DNA from 4 places in the Thalassospira sp. CA1 genome. Region 3 is predicted to be linked to each of the others. Evidence: riboswitches for the same ligand, from Rfam matches in the RefSeq annotation. Region 3 holds a riboswitch; each other region holds the start of a gene.

Region 1 (5,444 bases), on a different contig from region 3:
CTGTCACGTACGCATGATACGGCCCGTAGTCTGCAGGCCTTCATGGATAAAGACGTAGTGCCGCAGGCTGAAAGCGGCTTTGCCGAACAGCATTTTGGTGATTGGGAATTGCAGAACTGGAATGATTTGCCCAAGGGGGAAACAACACGGTTCTGGACCGACTTTGCCCGCCAACACCCCCCAAAGGGTGAAAGCTTTGCCGATGTGGTTGCCCGTGTTGGTCCGGTTTTGGGTCGGTTGAGTGCGGATTGGGCGGGCAAGGATATTGTCGCCGTCGTTCATGGCGGAACGGTGCGCGCCATAATGGCCAATGCACTGGGTTTGTCCCTTGAAACCGCATTGGCATTTCATATCGACACGTTGGGGCTGACCACGCTTGAATATATCGACGGTGTCGACGAACCGGGCTGGCGCGTGACCGCTGTCAATCAGCGCTTCTAAGGAGCTTAAGGGGTGTTCCGTCAGGCAGAGGCCAGCTCGATATCGGATGCCATGTCATCAAGGGCATGTTCTGCCAGATAGCGGTCAACCATATCCGGGTTCAGATCATGCTTTTCGCAGATGTCGAAAACATCGCGCAGATAGGCCTGATAATAGGGTACCGGACGGCTGCGCGATTTGCTGCGCAATTTGGCAACATTCGGGAAATCACCGGCAAAGGATGCGTTTTCAATTACCTGGATGATGGTGTCATCAATGATGGCAGCCGGCATTCCGCAATAAGTCTTGCCGCAGGCAGACAACATCTTGCTGGCAGTCGGAACAGAAATGCCGGGCTGGGAAAGCAGCTCGTTCAACTCGTCCTGTCCGAAATCCGAGATCGACATCAGGGTCACCAAGGTCGGCATATCGCGCACAAGCAGCGACAGCGCATTGACGCGAATGCCGCGTTCATGGGACCAGATGATGGTTGCGATTACACCCTTTGAGGCATCCTCGGCAAAGATGTCACGCACATGGCGGCGTGCCAGAGTGATCTCGCCATCGGTTGCGTGCTGTTCAAGAAAATCCTGAAATGACCGATCAGAACTGTTCAGACGGTCCAGCAATCCCAGCCACATGTCCTTACGAGACGATGTGGTCCAGGTTGGCGCGTTCATTTGTCGGATTTTGGATAGGTGAGAACGTATTGCCATTGGTCTTGAAAAATCCAGATTACCCCAAGAGTTTCGGTGCAGTATTTCCTGCAGCCAGCCGGGTGATGTGTCTATATCCCGGGTTTTCGCCAGATTGCGGATTGTTCCGTCTTTAGGGTCAGGACCTATTAATTTGGTTTGAATGGTTAAACAGATTTGTGCGGATACGCGGAGTAAAACTGCAAGAAGATATTTATCTTTCAAGGTTTTACGACAAAGTAGCCCGTGCAAATCCGATTAATCCGAAGGACAGACGTTATATTTGCAAACTCCAGCGTCAAATCCCTTGTGCGGGATACTAACCCGCCCGGCGGTCTTTTCCTTGGATTTCGCAAATATAACGTCTGCCATTCAAACCAAATTAATAGGTCCTGACCCTAGTTCCAGCGCAACGGCTTGATGTTGGCTGAAATGGTATGACCTCTCAAGCAGACAATTCTTACAAATACTGACCTTCCGATTAGGGTGGGGTGGTAACGAAGGGTTAAGTGCCGAGAATGACCTTTGGCATTTTTGGCAAACCTGCTAGGTTCGGCGCATCGTTCGGTGATGGGAAATCGGTGCAAGGCCGATGCTGCCCCCGCAACTGTATCGGGTTGGGAGATCCGGGTCGGTGCCAACGCGCCAGACCAGCCACCGGGAAACCGGGAAGGCGGATCGCTTTCATGCCCGCAGCCAGGAAACCTGCCGAAGGTGTCACTATTCGAAGGAAGGTGACGACGCAATCGGGCCTCGGTGGGAGGCCATGGCGAGGAAGAAACGGGATGACCCAGACTTTACCCCCTGACGGCCCATTTGGCGGGACGCATCTAATCCTTGGCGGGGCGCGATCCGGCAAAAGCCGGTTTGCTGAAAACATCATCAATCAGGCGGGTGGTGGCACATATATCGCAACCGGGCGTGCCTGGGATGACGAAATGGCCAACCGAATTGATCTTCACAAACAATCACGCGGTGATCTTTGGCAGACATTGGAAGAGCCGCTCGAACTTTGTTCGGCGCTGCAGACCTGTAATGTCACAGGCGGCAAGCCGGTTCTGGTTGATTGTCTGACCTTGTGGCTGACCAATCTGATGCTTGAAGATCGCGACATTGATGCCGAGATCGGGGCTCTTTGTGACCTGCTGCCAACACTTGTTGTGCCGGTGCTTTTTGTCTCAAACGAGGTTGGCTTTGGCATCGTGCCTGAAAATGCGATGGCGCGTGCCTTTCGCGATCACGCCGGACGCCTGCATCAACGCATTGCTGAGATTGCAGACAAGGTCACCCTTGTGGTGGCCGGCATTCCGATGCAGGTTAAATAGTAACATAAAGAATTGAATTTTAAGGATTTCATAAATGGCACAATTAGGCAAAATCCCGGCAACCGTCATTACCGGCTTTCTGGGCGCTGGCAAGACAACCATGATCCGCAACATGCTGGAAAACGCCAATGGTAAACGCATTGCGCTGATCATCAATGAATTTGGCGATCTGGGTGTTGATCGCGGTATCATCAATGGCTGTGGCATTGAAGGCTGCGAAGAGGATGATGTTGTTGAACTGGCAAATGGTTGTATCTGCTGCACCGTGGCCGATGACTTCCTGCCAACCATCCAGGGCCTGATTGATCGTGACACGCCACCAGATCATATCGTTATCGAAACATCTGGCCTTGCCCTGCCAAAACCGTTGGTAAAGGCGTTTAACTGGCCCGAAGTCCGGTCGCGTGTGACCGTTGATGGTGTTGTGGCGGTTCTTGATGGCGCTGCCCTGCGTGATGGGCTGTTTGCCCATGACCATCATGCGGTGCAGGCGCAACGCGAAGCAGACGAAAATCTTGATCATGAAAGCCCGCTTGAAGAACTGTTTGAAGAACAGCTCCACTGTGCGGATATGGTGGTTCTGAACAAGACGGACCTTTTGACCGATGCTGAACGCAGCAAGGTCGAAGCCGATATCCGCGCAGAGCTGAAAAAGCCGTCGGTCAAGATTATCGCGACCGAACATTCTCGGGTTGAAAATACCATCCTGCTTGGTCTGGGGGCTGCCGCCGAGGATGACCTTGATAGTCGTCCAAGCCATCATGACGATGGTCACGAACATGACCATGATGATTTCGACAGCTTTGTTGTCTCGCTTGATGCGATTAGTGATCCGGCCAACCTTGAAAAGCGCCTGATTGATGTCGTGCGTCAATTTGACGTGCTGCGCATCAAGGGTTTCCTGGACGTGCCGGGCAAACCGATGCGCCATGTGGTTCAGGGTGTTGGTGAACGTTTTCAGCGCTATTTCGACCGTCCGTGGGCGGATGGTGAAACCCGTCGGTCCGAACTGGTGGTGATTGGCCTGCATGGTCTGGATCGCGTTGCGATCGAGGCCGCCATCAAGGCCGCCTGATCCAATTTAACCTGATAAAGCTCACCTGAAACCGGATGCTAAAAATCATCCGGTTTCAAACTTTTTGAAGACCAAACGCACAAGGATACGGATCGCGCGATGCATCTATTGGCAGCCCAGCCCGGAATGGTGACAGATGGCAGTGAGGCCGTTGACCTTGGACAGCAACCAGGCGATGTGGTGATCCTGTCTGCGGCCGAGTCTGAGCTCGCTTGCCTTGCCGGGGCGCAAGCGCGGCTGGTAGATGCATTTGGCGATGAAACCCCGTCACTGCGTCTGGCAAGTTTGCTGCAGCTTGGCCACAACATGTCGGTCGATCTTTATATCGACGATGTACTTTCCGACGCCAAATTCATCATCGTGCGCATTCTGGGCGGGCGCGGTTATTGGGATTATGGCATCGAAAAGTTGGTTGCGCTTGCGCGTGCCAAGGACATTCCATTGGTCCTGTTGCCAGGTGATGATCAACCCGATGCGGAGCTTTTGACGCTTTCGACCGTCAAGGGGCGCGAATATCAGAATATCTGGCGTTACCTGATCGAAGGCGGACCGCAAAATTCCGAGAATTTACTTCGCCTTATATACGAAAAGTTAAATTCAAGCGTTAACTGGAGCTGGTCACCGGCGGCCCCGCTGGTCAAGGCCGGGGGCTATTGGCCCGGCAAGGCGCAGGCAAGCCTTGATGAAATCCGGGTTAACTGGATTGAGAATCAACCGGTTACGCCGATCATCTTCTATCGGTCTCTGGTTCAGGCGGCCAACCTCGACGTTATTGACGCGCTGGTTGAGGAACTTTGTGCCAATGGTCTGAATCCATTGCCGATTTTTGTTGCCAGCCTTAAGGATCCGTTGGCTGCAGCGTTGGTCGATGACTGGTTGGGAGAAACCAGTGCGGATTTGATCCTGAATACCACCGGCTTTGCGATATCTGTTCCGGGTTCAGAACGAAAAAATGGTCCGTTTGACGCGGTGGATGTCCCGGTATTTCAGGTGGTGCTGTCTGGTGGTGGCGAAGAAGCCTGGCGTGAGGGTGTGAATGGTCTGGCCGCGCGCGATATTGCGATGAATGTGGCGCTTCCCGAGGTTGATGGCCGTATCCTTTCACGCGCGGTATCGTTCAAGGGATCGGCTGGCAAGGATGACCTGACCCAGATTGATCTGGTGAAATACATCCCGGTGCGTGATCGCGTGGCCTTTACGGCCAAACTTGCCGCCAATTGGGTGCGGTTGCGCAGAACTGACACCAGCGCGCGCAAGGTGGCGATGGTCATGGCAAACTATCCCAACAAGGATGCGCGTCTTGGCAACGGCGTCGGGCTTGATACGCCAGCCGGCATGATCGAAACACTCCGCGCCATGCAGGGCGAAGGATACAGGGTGAATGATCTGCCGAAAGATGGCGACGCCCTGATTGCTGCGATCAAGGCCGGGCCGACCAACGATTTCAAATCGCTTGCCAACCGCGAAATTCGCGTGACCTTGTCTCGCACGGACTACCGAAAGGCGTTTGATGGCCTGCCGAAAACCATCCGGGGTCAGGTGTTTGAGGCCTGGGGCGATCCGACAAATGATCCGTTTTATCTGGCCGATCAGGATGCCTTTGCGCTTTCGATCTTACCGCTTGGCAATGTGGTGGTCGGGTTGCAGCCTGCGCGCGGCTATAACATTGATCCGCTTGAAAGCTATCACTCGCCCGATTTGGTGCCGCCGCACAACTATTTCGCCTTTTATATCTGGCTGCGCCATGTGTTTGGCGTCGACGCCATCATTCATTTTGGCAAGCATGGCAATATGGAATGGCTGCCGGGCAAGTCACTGGCCCTGTCCGAGGATTGCTTCCCGGAGGCCGTTTTTGGTCCGACGCCGCATTTCTATCCGTTCATCGTCAATGATCCGGGTGAAGGCACACAGGCCAAGCGCCGGGCACAG
Region 2 (5,444 bases), on a different contig from region 3:
TTTTGCGAGGTAAAGGCAAAGATGTCCGAAATGATCCGCATCGAGGGCTTTGGCGGATAGATATAGGTGTTGCGCACCATGAACTCTTTCAGAATGTCGTTCTGAATGGTGCCCGAAAGCTGTTCGTGCGCAACGCCCTGTTCTTCGGCGGCCGCAATATAAAGCGCCATCACCGGCAGAACCGCACCATTCATGGTCATGGAAACCGACATCTCATCAAGCGGGATGCCATCAAAAAGGGTGCGCATGTCATAGATGCTGTCAATCGCCACACCGGCCATGCCAACGTCGCCTGCGACGCGCGGATGATCACTGTCATAGCCACGGTGGGTTGCCAGATCGAAGGCAATCGAAAGCCCCTTTTGCCCGGCGGCAAGGTTACGGCGATAAAACGCGTTGGATTCCTCGGCGGTCGAGAAACCGGCATATTGGCGGATCGTCCAGGGGCGCTGCACATACATGGTCGGATAGGGGCCACGCAAAAATGGCGGCATGCCCGGCATGGTATTGAGGTGATCAATCCCGTCCAGATCCTTGGGGCCATAGGATGATTTGACATCAATGCCTTCTGGCGTGGTCCAGGGCGTGCTTTCAAACGGGTCCTTTGCACCTGCGGATGCGCCATCAAACAGCGGAAGGTCGGAGAAATCAGGAATGCGGGTCATGGTTATTTCTCCCCCTGTTTGCCAAGAAGGTGATCAAGTGCGGCACCGCAAATGGCAAGGACATCGGCCCCGACAAAGACAAACTCGTTAATGCCGGCTGCTTCGTAAGCAGGCCTCGCATCGCCCGGCTGGCCAGCAAGATAAACCATGCTGGCCCCTTTGGATTTCAGTGCCTTGGCAACGTCGGCAGCCATGTCGGCATATTGCGGGTCTGATCCGCAAATGATGGCGATTTTCGCCCCGCTTTCGCCAAAGGCGGTTGCAACATCATCCGCAGTGGCAAAGCCGTTATTGGTGATCGCCTCGATCCCGCCGGCTTCAAAGAAGTTACGCGCAAAACTCGCACGTGCCGTGTGCTGGGCGACCTTGCCAAGATTGGCCAGGAACACCTGCGGGAAGGATCCGGTCTTTGCCTTGTGCGCATCTGAACGTTTGCGAAGTGCCTCGTAACGTTCGGCAAGTCGATGGGCAGGCAGGGCACCGATACGGGCCGCGGCACTGGTGCCATAAAGATCGGTAAACATGTGCCCGATGGTAGCACCGGCGCGGGCGGCCTCAATCATGGCATTAAGGCTGTTGCCGACCGTGCCATCAAACTTGGTCTGGCGGTCCTTGGCATCTGCAACGATCGCCTCAAGGTCCGGCTTTTCACAGGTTACTTTGGCTTCTGTGATGTTGGGGAATTCCGACACACCGGTCAGCGGATCGCGACGGGTCGACAGGCGTTTTTCGCGCGCATTCCAGACGGTCTCGATCTCGGTCTTCAGGCTGCCATTGGCAAGGGCACTTAGAATACCACCCGATTTCTCAAGCGACTGGAACTTGGACCAGGCGGCCTTCGCCAGTTCCTTGGTCAGGTTTTCAATAAACCACGAACCACCCGCCGGATCGATGACCCGGTGCACGTTGCTTTCTTCCTGCAAGATCAGCTGGGTGTTGCGCGCAATGCGTCGCGCAAAGCCATCGGGCACGCCAATCAGATGATCATAAGGCAGGCAGGTGACGCTATCCGCACCACCCAGACCGGCGGCAAAGCTTGTCACCGTGGTGCGCAGCATATTGACCCACGGATCAACCTTGGTCAGGGCCATTTCGGCTGAAACCGCATTGATCGTAATCGTCGCATCCTCGGCACCGGATGCCGAAAGAACGCGGCTCCACATCATGCGAAGCGCACGCAGCTTGGCGATCCCGGCAAAGAAGTCCGTGCCGATGGCAACGTTAAACACCATCGCACCCGCGGCCTGATCAACTGCCATTCCGGCATCGGTCAGGGCGCGCAAATAAGTCACCCCGCTTGCCAGCAAACAGGCCAGTTCCTGACCATCGGTGGCACCGGCATTGTAATAAGGTGCGCCATTCACTGAAATCGCGGTCGCCAGCGGGAAAAGGTCAATCAGCTCAACAGCAACGCTTGCCGCATGATCAACCGCGTCCTGTGCGCCGCAGGGCAGGGTGCCGGTGGATGCCAGCGTGCCAATCGGATCAATATTAAAGGCCGGTGCGGCTTCGTCGGCACCATCGGTATTTGCGATATGGGCTGCCAGAAGTGCTGCCGCCGGAACACCTGCCGCCCCGGCATCCAGCCCGACGGTGGCGAGGTTGGTGTACACATCCTCAAGCGCGGCATCAAGATCGGCCAGACAATGAATGGCAATCCCGTCAACGCCCACCTCGGCAGAACTGATTTCGCGCCCGGCACGGGCGGCGGCATCAAGTTTTAGCGTGATTGAGGTCGCACCATTTTCAAGGTCCTCAAGGATCGCGGCATTGGTGGCCTTGGGATCGGGATGGGTATGAAGCTGGCGGATATCCCAGCCGGTGACGGTTTCGCGCGGCTCGACCGTGGCATTAAGAACTTCGTGAATCAGCCGGGTCGCGTCATCCTGATCATCATTTGTATAGATCGGCTGAACGGAAAACCCGTCAAGCGTATTGGTGACAAGCTTCTTTTCGAACGGTGCCCCTTTAAGGGCCTCTTCGGCAAGCTTGCGCCAACTTGCATAATCAGCAGATGGAAATTCGGATGCGAGCTTTAGCGGGTCGGACATGGTTTCTCCCGGCTTGGTGTGTCCCGTCCTTGATGCGACTCCATATGGGGCCTCCATATGGCGTTGGGGAACGGAACTCTGCCAAATTCTATTCTACTACGGATTCCCAGTACCCGGTACACCCCGCCCGGCCCATTTCATGCCAAGAAAACACCATCGGTATTCTGACTCGCGAGAAAGCCTGCAAAAAGGCCGTTACGCTTACAGTTGCGGGGGCAGTTCCGGGCTTGGCCAAAGTGCGCTAAGGCACGGCCGCACCGGATTCCCGATCCTATTTTCCGGTCACATTCGCGACATGGCGGTTTATAGCACCTGTCCATAATTCCGTAAATAGGCATGGAAATACCTATTTAGACGGATATCGACCCCGACAAATCAGGTTTCCGTAACGTTATGTTGGCGGAAACATTGGGATTTTGCCCGTGTGTTTATCGTTTGGGCGTCACATGGTTCCGATCATTGCGGCCTTATACTTTCGCGGCACGGGTGCGAGATCGGGGTGAAGCCGGAACATTGCGTGGCAAAAATTTGGCGGGTTTAACCAATTTGACATTTTCGTCTGTCAGTTTGGACTTGTCCCAAAACTCGGAGTATCGCCATCCATGAACGCGCTCAGCGCCATGCCGTCGCAATTTTGTCCTGATGGACTGGTTGCGTTCGCCGACGACAGTCCCAGCGCCAAGGCAGCCCTTGAAACAGTGTTGCGTCGGGCAGGATATGACGTGGCCGGTTTTGATTGTGCCGATGATCTGATTGATCAGCTGGACGGGCTTTATCCCCGTGCCATCATCCTTGATATTGAAATGCCGGGTATGAGCGGCTTTGAAGCGTTCTGCGAAATTCGCCGCCGCTATCCAAACAGCCAAAACGTGCCGGTTTTCTTCTTCTCGGCCCATTATGATGCCGACACCCGCGCACAAGCCGATGCGCTTGGGGCGGCCGATTTCATCAGCAAGGACGCCAGCCCGAAAGTGGTGCTTGAGCAACTCAATCGGGTGCTGGGTCATTCCATCAGTGCCTGCTAGCAGTGCTGGCAGACCGGCTCTGCCTTGATCAATCCTGAACGGATCGCCACGCCCTGCCTTATGCAGGGCGTTGTTGTCTGTGGGGCCTGTGCGTCTCCTCCCCCAGGGAAATGATGCTGTCTGTAGCCCCATGCACATGATAAAGCCGGTCTGTCGGCAAGGTGGTCGCCGGATCAATCGCAGGCTTCTTGGCGAGCCGATCATAGATCGGGGCCAGCGGCACATTCATCGCGTCAAACAGCTGATCGTAACTTTCCAGAACGAAATAGGTTTTCTGGAAATCATCAATCGCATAATCCGTGCCCATGACACGTTCAAGCTCGAACGCCACCCGGTTTGGCGTGGGATCGGTAACCGAATAGATGGTTTCGGTTTGCGATGACAACATGCCCGCACCATAGGCGCGCAAGCCATGTGGGGTCATGATCAGGCCAAACTCGACCATATACCAATACATCCGCGCCAGCTGTTTCAGGCCGCCCATCGCAATGGCCTCTGGGCCCTTGGCGCCATAGGCCGCCAGATAGTCGGCAAAGGTCGGGTCATACAGCATCGGCACATGACCAAAAAAGTCATGGAAGATGTCGGGTTCGACCAGATAATCCATTTCCTCGGGCTTGCGCAGCCAGACCGTGACCGGGAACCGCCGATTGGCAAGATGGTCAAAAAACACATCATCTGGCACCAGCCCCGGAACCGCGACAAGATGCCAGCCGGTCGCCGCATGAAGCTTCTCGCTGACCCGGCCGAAATGCGGAATCTGATCCGCCGCATCAAGTTTCGTCAGATTGCGAATGTAGTCCTCGGCGGCATAACCGGGCAAAATGCGCGACTGGCGGTCATAAAGTTTGCGCCATAGTTCGTGCTCGGCCTCGGTATATGTGCTCCAGTCCTGATCGATGGTGTAGTCGTCATTGATGTGGCTGTAGTCACCACGCAGATCGTTTCCCTGATTCATGGCCGTCCTCTTTCGGGTTCTATTGCCGATTTACAAGGATCATTTTACATCAACTCTAATGTCATTTTCTGGCCAATAAGGCGTTAAAATCGGTTATGATGTGCATATTGTGACCTTTTGGGTTTGATTTGGGGTTTAAAATGACCGACGTGACGCTAAGCGCGACTGATATCCGGATCCTGCAGGCCCTGCAAAAGGACGCCGCCATCAGCAATGTCCAACTGGCCGAAATGGTCGGCATGTCTCCATCGCCGTGTTTGCGCCGGGTCAAACAGCTTGAGGCATCCGGGGTGATCAAACGTCAGGTTGCCCTTCTGGATCGCAAGAAACTTGGCTTTGGGGTGCTGGCAACCATTCAGGTCCGCTTGCAAAGCCATACCGAACAGGGGGCGGAAGATTTCGCCCGCGCGATGAACGATCTTCCGGAAATTCTGTCCTGCTGGGCGATGACGGGGCGGCAGGATTTTCTGCTGGTGTCTGTGGCGCGCGATATCGAAAGCTTTGGCGATTTTGTCACCCATCAGTTGCTTTCAATGCCCAATGTGCGCGATGTGCAATCCAGTCTGGTTTTGAAGGAATACAAGAACCTGACGGCCATACCGTTGCCAAAAGGCGGCTAAAGGTATCGGAAAGATGTATGCTGGGCCGGGTGCAAATGCACCCGGCCCAGTCTTTGGTGGCAGTCACAATCAGGTGCCGAGACCTCCCGCGATATTGATGGTCTCGCCAGTGATGTACCCGGCAT
Region 3 (5,444 bases):
CGCGCAGGTTTTGCGATGTCAAAATCTGTTCGGGCGTGCCAAGCGCGATCAGCTTGCCACCATCCATCATCGCAATCCGGTCACAAAACATCGCCGCATGGTTTAGATCATGGAGGGCGGCCACCACGGTGACCGGCAGTGCGCGCACCAGTTCCAGCAGGCCCAGTTGATGATGGATATCAAGATGGTTGGTCGGCTCATCAAGCAACAGGAAGTCCGGCTGCTGGGCCAAGGCACGGGCGATGTGAACGCGCTGCTTTTCACCGCCCGAAAGCGTATGCCACATCCGATCCGCGAACGGTCCCATTTCAACACTGGCAAGGGCTTCGCACACGATGGCGTCGTCGTGCCCTGACCATGGTGACAGCAAACTAAGGTACGGCGTTCGACCAAGCGCGACGGCATCGCGCACGGTAATGCGGTCGATGGTGTCGGCCTGTTGTTCGACAAAGCCGATATGACGGGCAAGGTTGCGCCGACCGATTTTCTTCATCGGTTGGTCCCCCAGCAATGCCTGCCCGGTCGACGGGGCACGAATGCCACCAAGCACCGACATCATACTGGTTTTGCCAGATCCGTTTGGCCCGATGACTCCCAAAAACTCGCCACGTGTCACCCGAAGCGACACGTCGCTGATGATCTTTTTGAATCCGGCATTCCAGCCGACATTGCGTAATTCAAGGCTCATCGCAACACCCGCCCATGACACAGGATGATCGCAAAGGCCGGTGCACCGATCAGGGCCGTGATCACCCCGATGGGCAGGACCTGACCATCAAGAATGATGCGCGATACAATATCAGCCGCGACAAGGAACACCGCCCCGATCAGGGCGGAGGCCGGTAACAGAAAGCCATGCCGTGTCCCGACAAAGAACCGCGCGGCATGGGGAATGACCAGCCCGACAAAGCCGATGGATCCGACAATACTGACCATCACCGCGGTCATCGAGGCAGCAATGGCAATCAACACCACATAAACCCGGCGCACAGGCACACCAAGGGACGCTGCCGATTCCACGCCAAAGGTAAAGGCATCCAGCGCCCGCGAATACCAAAGGCAAACCAACAAGCCGATAACGGCAACCGGCAGGGCAAGATAGACATCGGGCCAACGCACGCCACTTAGATTTCCAAGCAACCAGAACATCACCCCGCGTGCCTCGTCCGCCGTGGCGGCCTTGGTCACGATGAAGGACGTCAACGCGTTAAACAGTTGCGATCCGGCAACCCCGGCCAGAATGATCGCACCTGCCCCGCGTCCGGCCGGAATGGCCAAAAGCGCAACAAACCCGAACGCCACCAGCGCGCCGACAAAGGCGCCAAGCGACAGGGAAACCATGCCCGCGCCAAACCCCAGAATGGCGACACTGACCGCACCGGTCGATGCCCCGGCCGATATGCCCAGCAAGTAAGGATCCGCGAGACTATTGCGCAAAAGCGCCTGCAACACTGCGCCCGATAGCGCAAGGGACGCCCCGCAGGCCGCCGCCACCATGGCGCGCGATATTCGGTAATTCCAGATGATCCCGGCATCAATCGGATCAACGTCATAGCCCGCCTGCCAAAGATGATTGGCAATGGTCTGAAACACGGTGCCAAGGGGAATGTGCGTTTCCCCCTTGGCTGCCGCCATCGCGATGACGCCAACAAGCAAAACCAGGGCGCCAAGACTGACACCGGCCCGCACAAGATATGCCCGCCCCGCCAGCGATTGCCGAGGTGGCTGAACCGGCTGCTGCACTGGCGTTGTTTCAAACATTGAATTCTCCGGGCATATCAGGTGCCTTTGGCAGTGCAGGTCAGTTCGAAGCGCTCAGTCGTTCGACGGCTTCGGCAAGTGTTTCAATACCATTGATCAGGCGGATGGTCGGATCCATCGACTGGGCGTCCATCACCACGATATTGCCATTGCGCACCGCCTTCATCTGACTTACGACCGGATCGGTTTTCAGGAAATCCACCTTGACTTGCCAGTCATCAGCCGGAAAACGCCGACGGCCCATCTTGCCAATCACGATGATATCAGGGTCGGCGCGCGCAATGGTTTCCCAGCCAACGGTCGGCCATTCTTCATTGCTGTCGATGATGTTGCGAACACCAAGTTTACCGGCGATATAGCCCGCCGCACCGTTTTTGCCGGCCACATAGGGATCACTGTTGATTTCCGGGCTGGAAAACCAGAAGACGGCGGAAACATTGTCATGGCCGCTTGCCGTCACACGTTCCAATGAGTTCGCCTGACGTTCCTTCAGGCTGGCAATCAGCGCCTCGCCGCGATCTTCGACATCAAAAATCTGCGCCAGATCGGAAATCTCGCGATAAATCAGATCCATGGTGAAGCCTTCATGGCGAACGCCGTCACCGCCACCGGCATTGTCCTTGCCCACACAATCAGCAGGTGCGGTGTAGACCGGAATGGACAATTCGTTGAACTGCTCGGTGGTGCCGACGGTGCCCTTGGGCCCGACATGCCACTGATACTGGGTGGCAACCAGTTGCGGCTTTTGCGCGACAACGGTTTCGAACCCCGGATCATTGTCGGCCAGACGCGGCACAGATGCATTCACATCCTTGAATTCATCCATCACCGGACCGAACCAGACCCCCGTACCCTTGACCTTGTCGGCCAGGCCCAACGAATAAAGAATTTCGGTCGTGCTTTGGCCCAGCGACACCACGCGATCGGGGGCCGCATCAAATTGCAACACAGTGCCGCAATTCTCGATACTGAGCGGATATTCGGTTGCGGACGCAAATGAAACAGATGAAATAAGACCAGCGGCAAACACCCCGACCGCCAGTACACGTTTATCGTGATTGATCACTTTTAGTTCCCTCTTGCTGATGGGCTGATCCGGGACCGTTTTGGATGATCCAGTTTCAACACATCGTCAAATGTTATGTTATAACATAACATCACTTTTGCTACTGTCAATGGACTGGCAAAAGTGTCAGGAGATGGCGGAAGATGCCGGCCTTAAAGCTTAGAAAACCTGGGCTAAACTGTTGGGCCAAGACACGTACCGACATTCTCCGGGGCACCCCGCCCGGTCCGTCGTCTTCGTGTCGGCAGGTCTCCTGGCTTACGGGTCAACACATTTTCCCTGGCCTTCCCAGGTTGATCCCAGTGGCATTGGTCAGAAAAATGCTCGCCGCCTACAGTTGCGGGGGCAGCTTCGGTTAATGAGCCAATATTCGGCCCATCTCGAATTCCCTTTATCCGATATTCGGATACCGACACGTCACGGTTAGATTAAACCAAAAACACGGTCAAGGAAATTGGCAGACCACCAGCGGCATTAACGCCAAGGCTCCATGCATAAAACGCAATTGATACGACCTTGAATTTGCCATGTTTCATCCCGATTACCTCCACACTGCCGGGTATGCTTTCCCGACACCTCAAACCACAGGAATGTGATGAACATGACGACTTCTGTTGAACGCAGACGCTTTTTGAAATCCATCGCGGCAGCCGGTCTTATCCTGCCGGGAATGTCGATCTATCAGCATGCTTTGGCAGATGTCGACGGCCTTGATCTGGGTTCGGCACAGCCGTTTGATTTTGCCGATCTGATTGCACGCGCCAAATCCATGGCCGCATCGGCCTACGAGCCGCCCGTTGCGCCAAACCCGGAAATTGTCGGCAAGATTGATTACGACACCCATGGCAAGCTGCATTACAAACGCGACCATTCGCCGTTTTCCGACGGATCGGGCACCTATCCGCTGACCTTTTTCCATCTGGGTATGTATTTCGCCAAACCGGTGCATATGTATCTTCTGGAAAACGGACAGGCACGCGAAGTGATCTATAAGCCCGATTACTTTGACATGCCCGAAGACAGCATTGCCCGCCAGCTGCCCGCCAATAGCGGCTTTGCCGGTTTCCGCCTGCATGAAAATCAGGCGCGCGATGACTGGAAAACCCAGGACTGGGCGGCGTTTCTTGGCGCATCGTACTTCCGCGCCATTGGCGATGAAGGCCAGTATGGCTTGTCGGCACGTGGCATTGCGGTCAATACGGCGACCTCGGTTCCCGAAGAATTCCCCGATTTCCGTCAATTCTTTATCGAACCGGCCAAAAACCCCGAAGATCCGGTGACGGTCTATGCCCTGCTGGATGGCCCCAGCATCACGGGTGCTTATAAATTCCTGCTTTATCGCGGCGAAGGCGTCACGATGGATGTCGAAAAACATCTGTTTTTGCGCCGTGACATCGAACGGCTTGGCATCGCACCGCTAACCAGCATGTTCTGGTATTCCGAACAGAACAAATCGTTCCGCTTTGACTGGCGCCCCGAAGTGCATGACAGCGATGGGCTGGAGCTTTGGACCGGTGGCGGCGAACGCATCTGGCGACAGCTGAACAACCCTGAAACCATCCGCGCATCGGCCTTTGGTGACAACAACCCGCGTGGTTTCGGTCTGATGCAGCGCGATCGCGATGTGAAAAACTATCTGGATGGTGTGCGTTATCACCGCCGCCCCAGCCTGTGGGTCGAACCGCAGGGCCAGTGGAATGACGGCGCGGTTCAGTTGATCGAAATCCCGACCGACGATGAAATCCACGATAACATTGCCGCCTTCTGGGTCCCGAATGGCCCGGCCAAGGCTGGCAATTCTTATCAATTCAAATACCGGCTTTACTGGCAGGCCCATAACCCGTTCCCGGTCAAGGAACTGGCAACCGCCACCGCAACCCGCATGGGCCGCGGCGGGGAGCCAGGCACCAACCGACCCAAGGACGAAATCAAGTTTTCGGTCGAGTTCGAGGGTGAGGTTCTGGGAACGCTTGCATACGGTGAATTCCCCGAAGTGGTTGTGACATCCTCGCGCGGGGAGATTGTCCGCACCAAGATCGAACCGATCATGGATACCCGCATCTGGCGGGCGGCCTTTGACCTTAAGGCGGCGGGCAATGATCCGGTTGACCTGCGCATGTATCTGAAACGCGGTGACGGCCCCTTAAGTGAAACCTGGATGTTCCAGCATTTGCCGGCACTGGGTAATCAGCAACAGGGTTAGGGTTAATGCGGGGCCATATCGGCAGACTGGCTGGCCCCGCCCTGCCCAAGGATCGACATCACATCGCGGATTGGCGGTGCGCCAAACATCCGGGCATATTCACGGCTGAACTGTGACGCGCTTTCATACCCGACCGCGTAGGCCGCCGATGCGGCATCCTTCATTTCGGCCAGCATGATCTGACGCGCTGTGGTCAGGCGGAGCCGCTTTTGGTACTGAAGCGGGCTCATGGCTGTCACCTGCTTGAAGTGGTGATGGAATGAAGACGTGCTCATATTGGCGCGATTTGCCAGGTCTTCCACCTTAAGCGGCTTGTCGAAATTATCCTTGATCAGTTGAAGCGCTGCCGAGATCCGCTGCATGTTGCTGCCGCCGATGGCAAGCCCCGCAATCGCCGCCCCCTTGGCGGTACAT
Region 4 (5,444 bases), on a different contig from region 3:
TGTGGGTGCGCGCGCAGATCGCGATTTGCCAGTCGAACCTGATTACGGCGATGGTGGCCCATAAGGGCAACGAAGATGCAGGGGCCGTGCTTGTGAAGCTCAACCGGTTTGATGCAGGGTGCTTTGTCTATTCACGGGTGACCACACTTGATGGGGATCTGGGCTGGATGCTGCTGGCCGGTGGCCCGGACGGGGGCCGCGAAACCGAGTTTGCTTGCGATGAATACTGGCGCAAACAAATTGGCTATGATCCGGATGTCTGGGTGCTGGAGATCGAAGATCACAAGGGGCAATACGAACTTGATGCCCCGATTGTCGATTTCTGACAGGCGGGTCTGAAAAAGAAAAAGGCTGGCAATGAAATGCCAGCCTCTACGTTTTGCTTCACGCGGAAGCGATTGCTTATGCGGTGCGCTGCAGCAGGTGGTAACCGAAATCGGTCTCAACCACGTCAGACGTCGAACCAACTTCCATGCTGAACGCAGCAGCATCGAATTCCGGAACCATCATGCCACGGCCGAAGAAGCCAAGGTCGCCGCCCTGCTGGCCGGACGGGCAATCGGAGTTGGCTTTTGCCAGTTCTGCGAAATCGGAACCGTTTGCGATCTGGTCTTTAAGCGCGTTGATTTCGGTCAGGGCTTCGTCTTTGGTGCGGGTGGCGGTCGAACGTGCCGAACCGGCATACATCAGAAGAATGTGCGACGCGCGAACTTGTTCACTCATAATGGGTCCTTTCATCCGTCAAAACTTGCAACCGACGGATTTTCTGCAAGATTAGAAGTTTATGGATAACGCTAAGGGTCCAAATCCATGTACAGCCGTATACTCCTGTACATAGGGTTGGACCCTAGACATTGCCCATGCCTTGTGGCTTGTTACGACAAATCGAACCGAGATGAAAGAGAAGAGGCAGATTGATGCTTGCTGTTGTGTCCCCGGCCAAAAAGCTGGATTTCGAAACAGACGTCCCGGAAATGTCTGTTTCTCAACCCGCATTTCTGGACGACACCGAACAACTTGTTGATGTCGCGCGCAAAAAAAGCCGCAGCGATCTGATGAAGCTCATGGGCATCAGCGAAAACCTTGCCGATCTGAACTATCAGCGTTTTCAGCATTTTTCGCGTCCGTTTAATAGCACCAACGCCAAACCGGCGATCTTTGCATTCCGCGGTGATACCTATGTCGGCCTTGATGCCGATACCATGAAGGCCGAAGACATCGACTGGGCAGAAGATCATTTTCGGATGCTCTCGGGCCTTTATGGCCTTCTGAAGCCGCGCGATTTGATGCAGCCATATCGTCTTGAAATGGGAACGCGCCTTTCCAACCCGCGGGGCAAGGACCTTTACGCGTTCTGGGATGATAAGCTTTCAAAAGAAATCAACGCGATTACAAAAGGTCACAAGGATCGAAGCCTGATCAATCTCGCCTCGAACGAGTATTTCAAATCGATCAAGACCAAGGTCCTTGATGGCCCGGTAATTACGCCTGTGTTTAAGGAAGTGAAGGGCGGTACGGCCAAGGTTGTCGGCTTCTCGGCAAAGCGTGCGCGTGGCATGATGGCACGCTATATGATTGACAATCGGCTCGAAGACCCGCAAGAGCTCAAGAAGTTTAATGTTGATGGCTATCGCTATCAGGATGACCTCTCGACCGAGACAGAGTGGGTCTTCACGCGTATTCACGATCAGTAACACCAACTATTCCGGTGAAACCATATGACCGACGAGCATCTTGAACAGCTCGAGGATGAGAATGTCTTACCAGAGGCGCATCCGTTTTCTGGCTATCTGCGCACGTTCTTCCGTGGGCCGGGTCGTTCGCGCAGTCTGACACGCGAGGAGGCATTTGATGCGTTCTCGATGATCCTGCGCGACGAGGTCGAACCGATCCAGCTTGGCGCATTCCTTTTGATGCTGCGCTACCGTGCTGAGACGCCCGAAGAACTGGCCGGCATGATCGAAGCTGTGCGCAAGGCCGCGCGCCTTGAACCGGATGAAGACAGCAAAGATGACGCGCTTATGCGTCCTGCGCTGGATTGGCCATCCTATGCGGCCGGTCGGACCCGTGGTCTGCCCTGGTTTGTGCTGTCGGCGCTTTTGCTGTCGCAGAATAATGTTCCGGTGCTGATGCATGGCTATAACTCGCATCTGGTCAACGGGATCAGCACAGAAGTTGCCATCAAGGCGCTTAAGCTTCCGATTGCCATGTCTGCAGAAGAAGCGCGTTCTGATATCGCATCGAAGGGTTTTGCATATCTGCCGCTGCGTCACATGCATCCCAAGCTGCAGGAGCTGATTGGATTGCGTCCGCTTCTTGGGTTGCGCAGTCCGGTCAATACGTTACTGCGTTTGCTTAATCCGTTGCATGCGCGTGCAGCCTTCCTTGGTGTGTTTCATCCGGCGTTTCTTGATGTCCATCGTGAAACCGGCAAGCTTTTGGAACTTCCACGCATCGGTGTGATCAAGGGCGGTGGCGGCGAAGCCGAAAGAACACCCTATAAGCATGTCGATCTGCGCATGCTTGATAATGGTGAGCTCAATGATGTTCGCTGGCCCGCATTGCTGTCAAAAACCGAAAAGGATGGCGAAGATCAAAGCCCTGTGTCGCTAAAGCACTTCCTGGCAGTCTGGCGTGGCGAGGTGGAAGATATTCCCGCCGAAGCCAAGATCAAGGGGAGTGCCGCCATGGCAGCCTTCCTTGCTGGCAAGGCGGATTACATGGATGAGGCAGAAAGCCTTGTTCAAGGCTGGTGGGATAATCGCGACCGTGATGTTGGCTGATGTTCTGCGCCTAAGTGCGATCGAATAAAAGGGACGGGAAACCGTCCCTTTTTTAATGCTCAGAACGATGATCCGGGCTCTTTGAGAAACGCCACTTCCTCTGGCGTCGATGCGCGGCCCAGTATTTCGTTCCGATGTGGATAGCGGCCAAACCGGTCAATGATCTTTTTGTGTTTCAGCTCGAACTCGTAATTGTGCTCAAGGCCGGGCTGTGAAAACAGGTCAACCGCCACTTCATGAATGATTTCTGATTCTGAGTGCATGTAGGGCATATACAGGAATGCTTGTTCCTGCGGGGTGACCAGTTTGCGATCCAGCCTCAAGGAAACAGCTTCCTGCGCCAGCACCAATGCCATTGGATCCGATGCAAAGGACTGTGGCTGATCGCGGTACATATTGCGGGAAAACTGATCAAGAACGATGATCTCGGCAAGCCGTCCGTGGGCGGTTTTGCGCCAGTTAAAAAGCTCCCCGGCCGTGGCGGCGGCATGAAAATCGGCAAAGCGTTCCGCGATATGGCGATCCAGGGCTTCATCCTTGATAAACCACTGTTTTTCTTCGAGTTCCTTGAACCAGAAAACAAGAACCGTTTCAGGTTTCATAATGTTTCCACCCATCTGATTGCAGGCTTTTGCGGCCCGTCGGCAAAATTGCGGGTGATCTTCGCGCCCGGTTTAAGGCGCGTCAAGCCATCCGCAAAAAGATTGTCATGGACCATGGGGCAAGGAGTTGACAGCAATCCGTCCTGCGTGGATTATGACATTGTCTTTGGTGTTGATCCGATTGGACCAACTTAAAAGGGAACGTGGTGCGTCATGCATGACAAAGCCACGGCTGCCCCCGCAACTGTAAGCGTTCAGAGCATTGCTTATGCCACTGGTGCAAACCGGGAAGGCGCATTGCTGTTTAAACCGTGAGCCAGGAGACCTGCCTTTGACTGCCGGGTGCCGATTGCCCGGTATGAAACTGTTGGACGCCGGGGTGAGCGTCAGGTTGCAGGGGTACAAACGGTCTTTTGAAGATCCGCAATCTTGCTTCCAGCCATCCTATCGTTCTTTATCCTGACCCTGTGCGTTGGGCCTTTGGCCTGCGTGCATCGTTTGAGAAAGAGACGATTATATGTTTAAGACCCTTGGCAGGCTTGCAATTGCAAGCGCCTGCGTGCTGTCGGCGGCCATGCCGGCGCATGCGCATTTTCAATTGGCCTATACGCCGGACGTGAACGTGACCAAGGCCGGGGATCAGCCGGTTAAGCTGATTTTCTGGCACCCGTTTGAAAACGGTCATGTCATGGATATGGCCGAGCCGCTTGAATTTTATGCGGTTAACCGCGGTGAGAAACTTGATCTGAAATCAACGCTTTCGCCGATTACTTTCACCGGAATTGCCAACTCGGCAGCGGCCTTTGACGCAACTTTGACTCTGCGCCGCAGCGGTGATTACGTCATGGTGGTGGTCCCCGCGCCGTATTATGAAGAAAGCGAAGATATCTTCATCCAGCAGATCACGAAGTCCTATGTGAACCGCAATGAAATTCCGACCGACTGGATGGAACCGCAAGGTCTAAAAACCGAAATCCTGCCGTTTAATCGACCAACCAACATCATTGCCGGTTCGACCTTTACCGGCCGAGTGTTAGGGGAAGGCCAACCTGTGGCCGGTGTTGAAGTCGAAATCGAATACATGGCCGCAGAACCCGATATGGCCAGTAACACACCCAAAGGGCCAACGGCATCGCCAATGCCCGGTGGTGCGGTTGTGGCCATCTCCGATCAAAACGGGTATTTCACTTTTGGTGTCCCCAAGGCAGGTTTTTGGGGATTTGCAGCACTTGGCAGCGGCCCTGATAAAGAATTTCAGGGCAAGGAACTTTCACAGGATGCAGTCCTGTGGGTTCGCGCCTATGATGTGAAATAGGCGAGGGACAAAACAGATGCATATTGTTGATGGTGCGCTGGCACCGGAAGTCTTGATTGGTGGGGGTATTCTTGCAGTTGCCGGGCTTGGCCTTGGTCTGCGGAAACTGCCAATCGATAAAATTCCCGCAACCGGGGTTTTGTCGGCAACATTCTTTGTTGCGTCGCTTATTCATGTGCCGGTGGGACCATCCAGTGTGCATCTGATCATGAGCGGTCTTGCCGGGCTGGTGCTTGGCTGGACCGCGTTTCCGGCACTTTTTGTCGGTCTCTTGCTTCAGGCGGTTTTCTTTGGCTTTGGCGGCCTGACGGTTCTTGGCGTCAATACGGTCAATATCGCCTTTCCAGCTGTGCTGGCGGGGCTTTTGTTCCGGGGAATGGTATCGCGCAGCAACCCGGTCACAGCCGCCGTCCTTGGCGGATGTGCCGGTGCATCTTCCATCGGGCTGACAACGGTATTTGTCGCGATTTCGCTTGCGCTCAGCGGTGATGCGTTTGTCCCGGCGGCCAAGCTGGTCTTCTTTGCCCACATTCCGATCATGGTGGTCGAAGGACTGGTTTCAGCGGCATCAGTGTATCTGATCGCCAAGGTCAAACCGGCCTTGTTGCAGGCCGCCGATCAGATGTCGGGCTTTGAGATGCAGCCGGCAGCATCCTTACGTGCAAAGCAGGCGGGCGAGGTTTCCAATGGCTAGATCACTCATGCTGGTCTTTGCGCTTGGCATGCTTGTGGTTGGCGCAGCAC

What was found. Region 3 has a riboswitch for cobalamin ahead of AC5Q5A_RS07875 (ABC transporter substrate-binding protein). Riboswitches for the same ligand answer to the same signal wherever they lie in the genome.
Region 1: linked by a shared signal. The riboswitch ahead of cobU (bifunctional adenosylcobinamide kinase/adenosylcobinamide-phosphate guanylyltransferase) and the one ahead of AC5Q5A_RS07875 (ABC transporter substrate-binding protein) in region 3 are both predicted to bind cobalamin.
Region 2: linked by a shared signal. The riboswitch ahead of AC5Q5A_RS02625 (methylmalonyl-CoA mutase family protein) and the one ahead of AC5Q5A_RS07875 (ABC transporter substrate-binding protein) in region 3 are both predicted to bind cobalamin.
Region 4: linked by a shared signal. The riboswitch ahead of AC5Q5A_RS05435 (DUF4198 domain-containing protein) and the one ahead of AC5Q5A_RS07875 (ABC transporter substrate-binding protein) in region 3 are both predicted to bind cobalamin.

Annotation. Positions count from the first base shown of each region.
Region 1 covers NZ_JBZCIA010000001.1:29,638-35,081, reverse strand. Annotated here, with positions in the region: gene AC5Q5A_RS00160 (histidine phosphatase family protein) at 1-441, shown strand, start outside; gene AC5Q5A_RS00155 (hypothetical protein) at 462-1,100, opposite strand; cobalamin riboswitch at 1,652-1,842, shown strand; gene cobU (bifunctional adenosylcobinamide kinase/adenosylcobinamide-phosphate guanylyltransferase) at 1,901-2,440, shown strand; gene cobW (cobalamin biosynthesis protein CobW) at 2,475-3,515, shown strand; gene cobN (cobaltochelatase subunit CobN) at 3,615-5,444, shown strand, end outside.
Region 2 covers NZ_JBZCIA010000001.1:568,770-574,213, forward strand. Annotated here, with positions in the region: gene scpA (methylmalonyl-CoA mutase) at 1-665, opposite strand, end outside; gene AC5Q5A_RS02625 (methylmalonyl-CoA mutase family protein) at 668-2,716, opposite strand; cobalamin riboswitch at 2,854-3,032, opposite strand; gene AC5Q5A_RS02630 (response regulator) at 3,319-3,741, shown strand; gene phhA (phenylalanine 4-monooxygenase) at 3,800-4,699, opposite strand; gene AC5Q5A_RS02640 (Lrp/AsnC family transcriptional regulator) at 4,840-5,319, shown strand; gene AC5Q5A_RS02645 (SDR family NAD(P)-dependent oxidoreductase) at 5,389-5,444, opposite strand, start outside.
Region 3 covers NZ_JBZCIA010000003.1:227,076-232,519, forward strand. Annotated here, with positions in the region: gene AC5Q5A_RS07865 (ABC transporter ATP-binding protein) at 1-688, opposite strand, end outside; gene AC5Q5A_RS07870 (FecCD family ABC transporter permease) at 685-1,761, opposite strand; gene AC5Q5A_RS07875 (ABC transporter substrate-binding protein) at 1,802-2,827, opposite strand; cobalamin riboswitch at 3,054-3,256, opposite strand; gene AC5Q5A_RS07880 (OpgD/OpgG family glucan biosynthesis protein) at 3,429-5,030, shown strand; gene AC5Q5A_RS07885 (AraC family transcriptional regulator) at 5,033-5,444, opposite strand, start outside.
Region 4 covers NZ_JBZCIA010000002.1:290,432-295,875, forward strand. Annotated here, with positions in the region: gene AC5Q5A_RS05410 (DUF1491 family protein) at 1-326, shown strand, start outside; gene AC5Q5A_RS05415 (peptidylprolyl isomerase) at 403-723, opposite strand; gene yaaA (peroxide stress protein YaaA) at 918-1,694, shown strand; gene AC5Q5A_RS05425 (glycosyl transferase family protein) at 1,719-2,783, shown strand; gene AC5Q5A_RS05430 (DUF924 family protein) at 2,843-3,385, opposite strand; cobalamin riboswitch at 3,536-3,732, shown strand; gene AC5Q5A_RS05435 (DUF4198 domain-containing protein) at 3,903-4,700, shown strand; gene cbiM (cobalt transporter CbiM) at 4,717-5,394, shown strand; gene AC5Q5A_RS05445 (NikL family nickel/cobalt ECF transporter subunit) at 5,387-5,444, shown strand, end outside.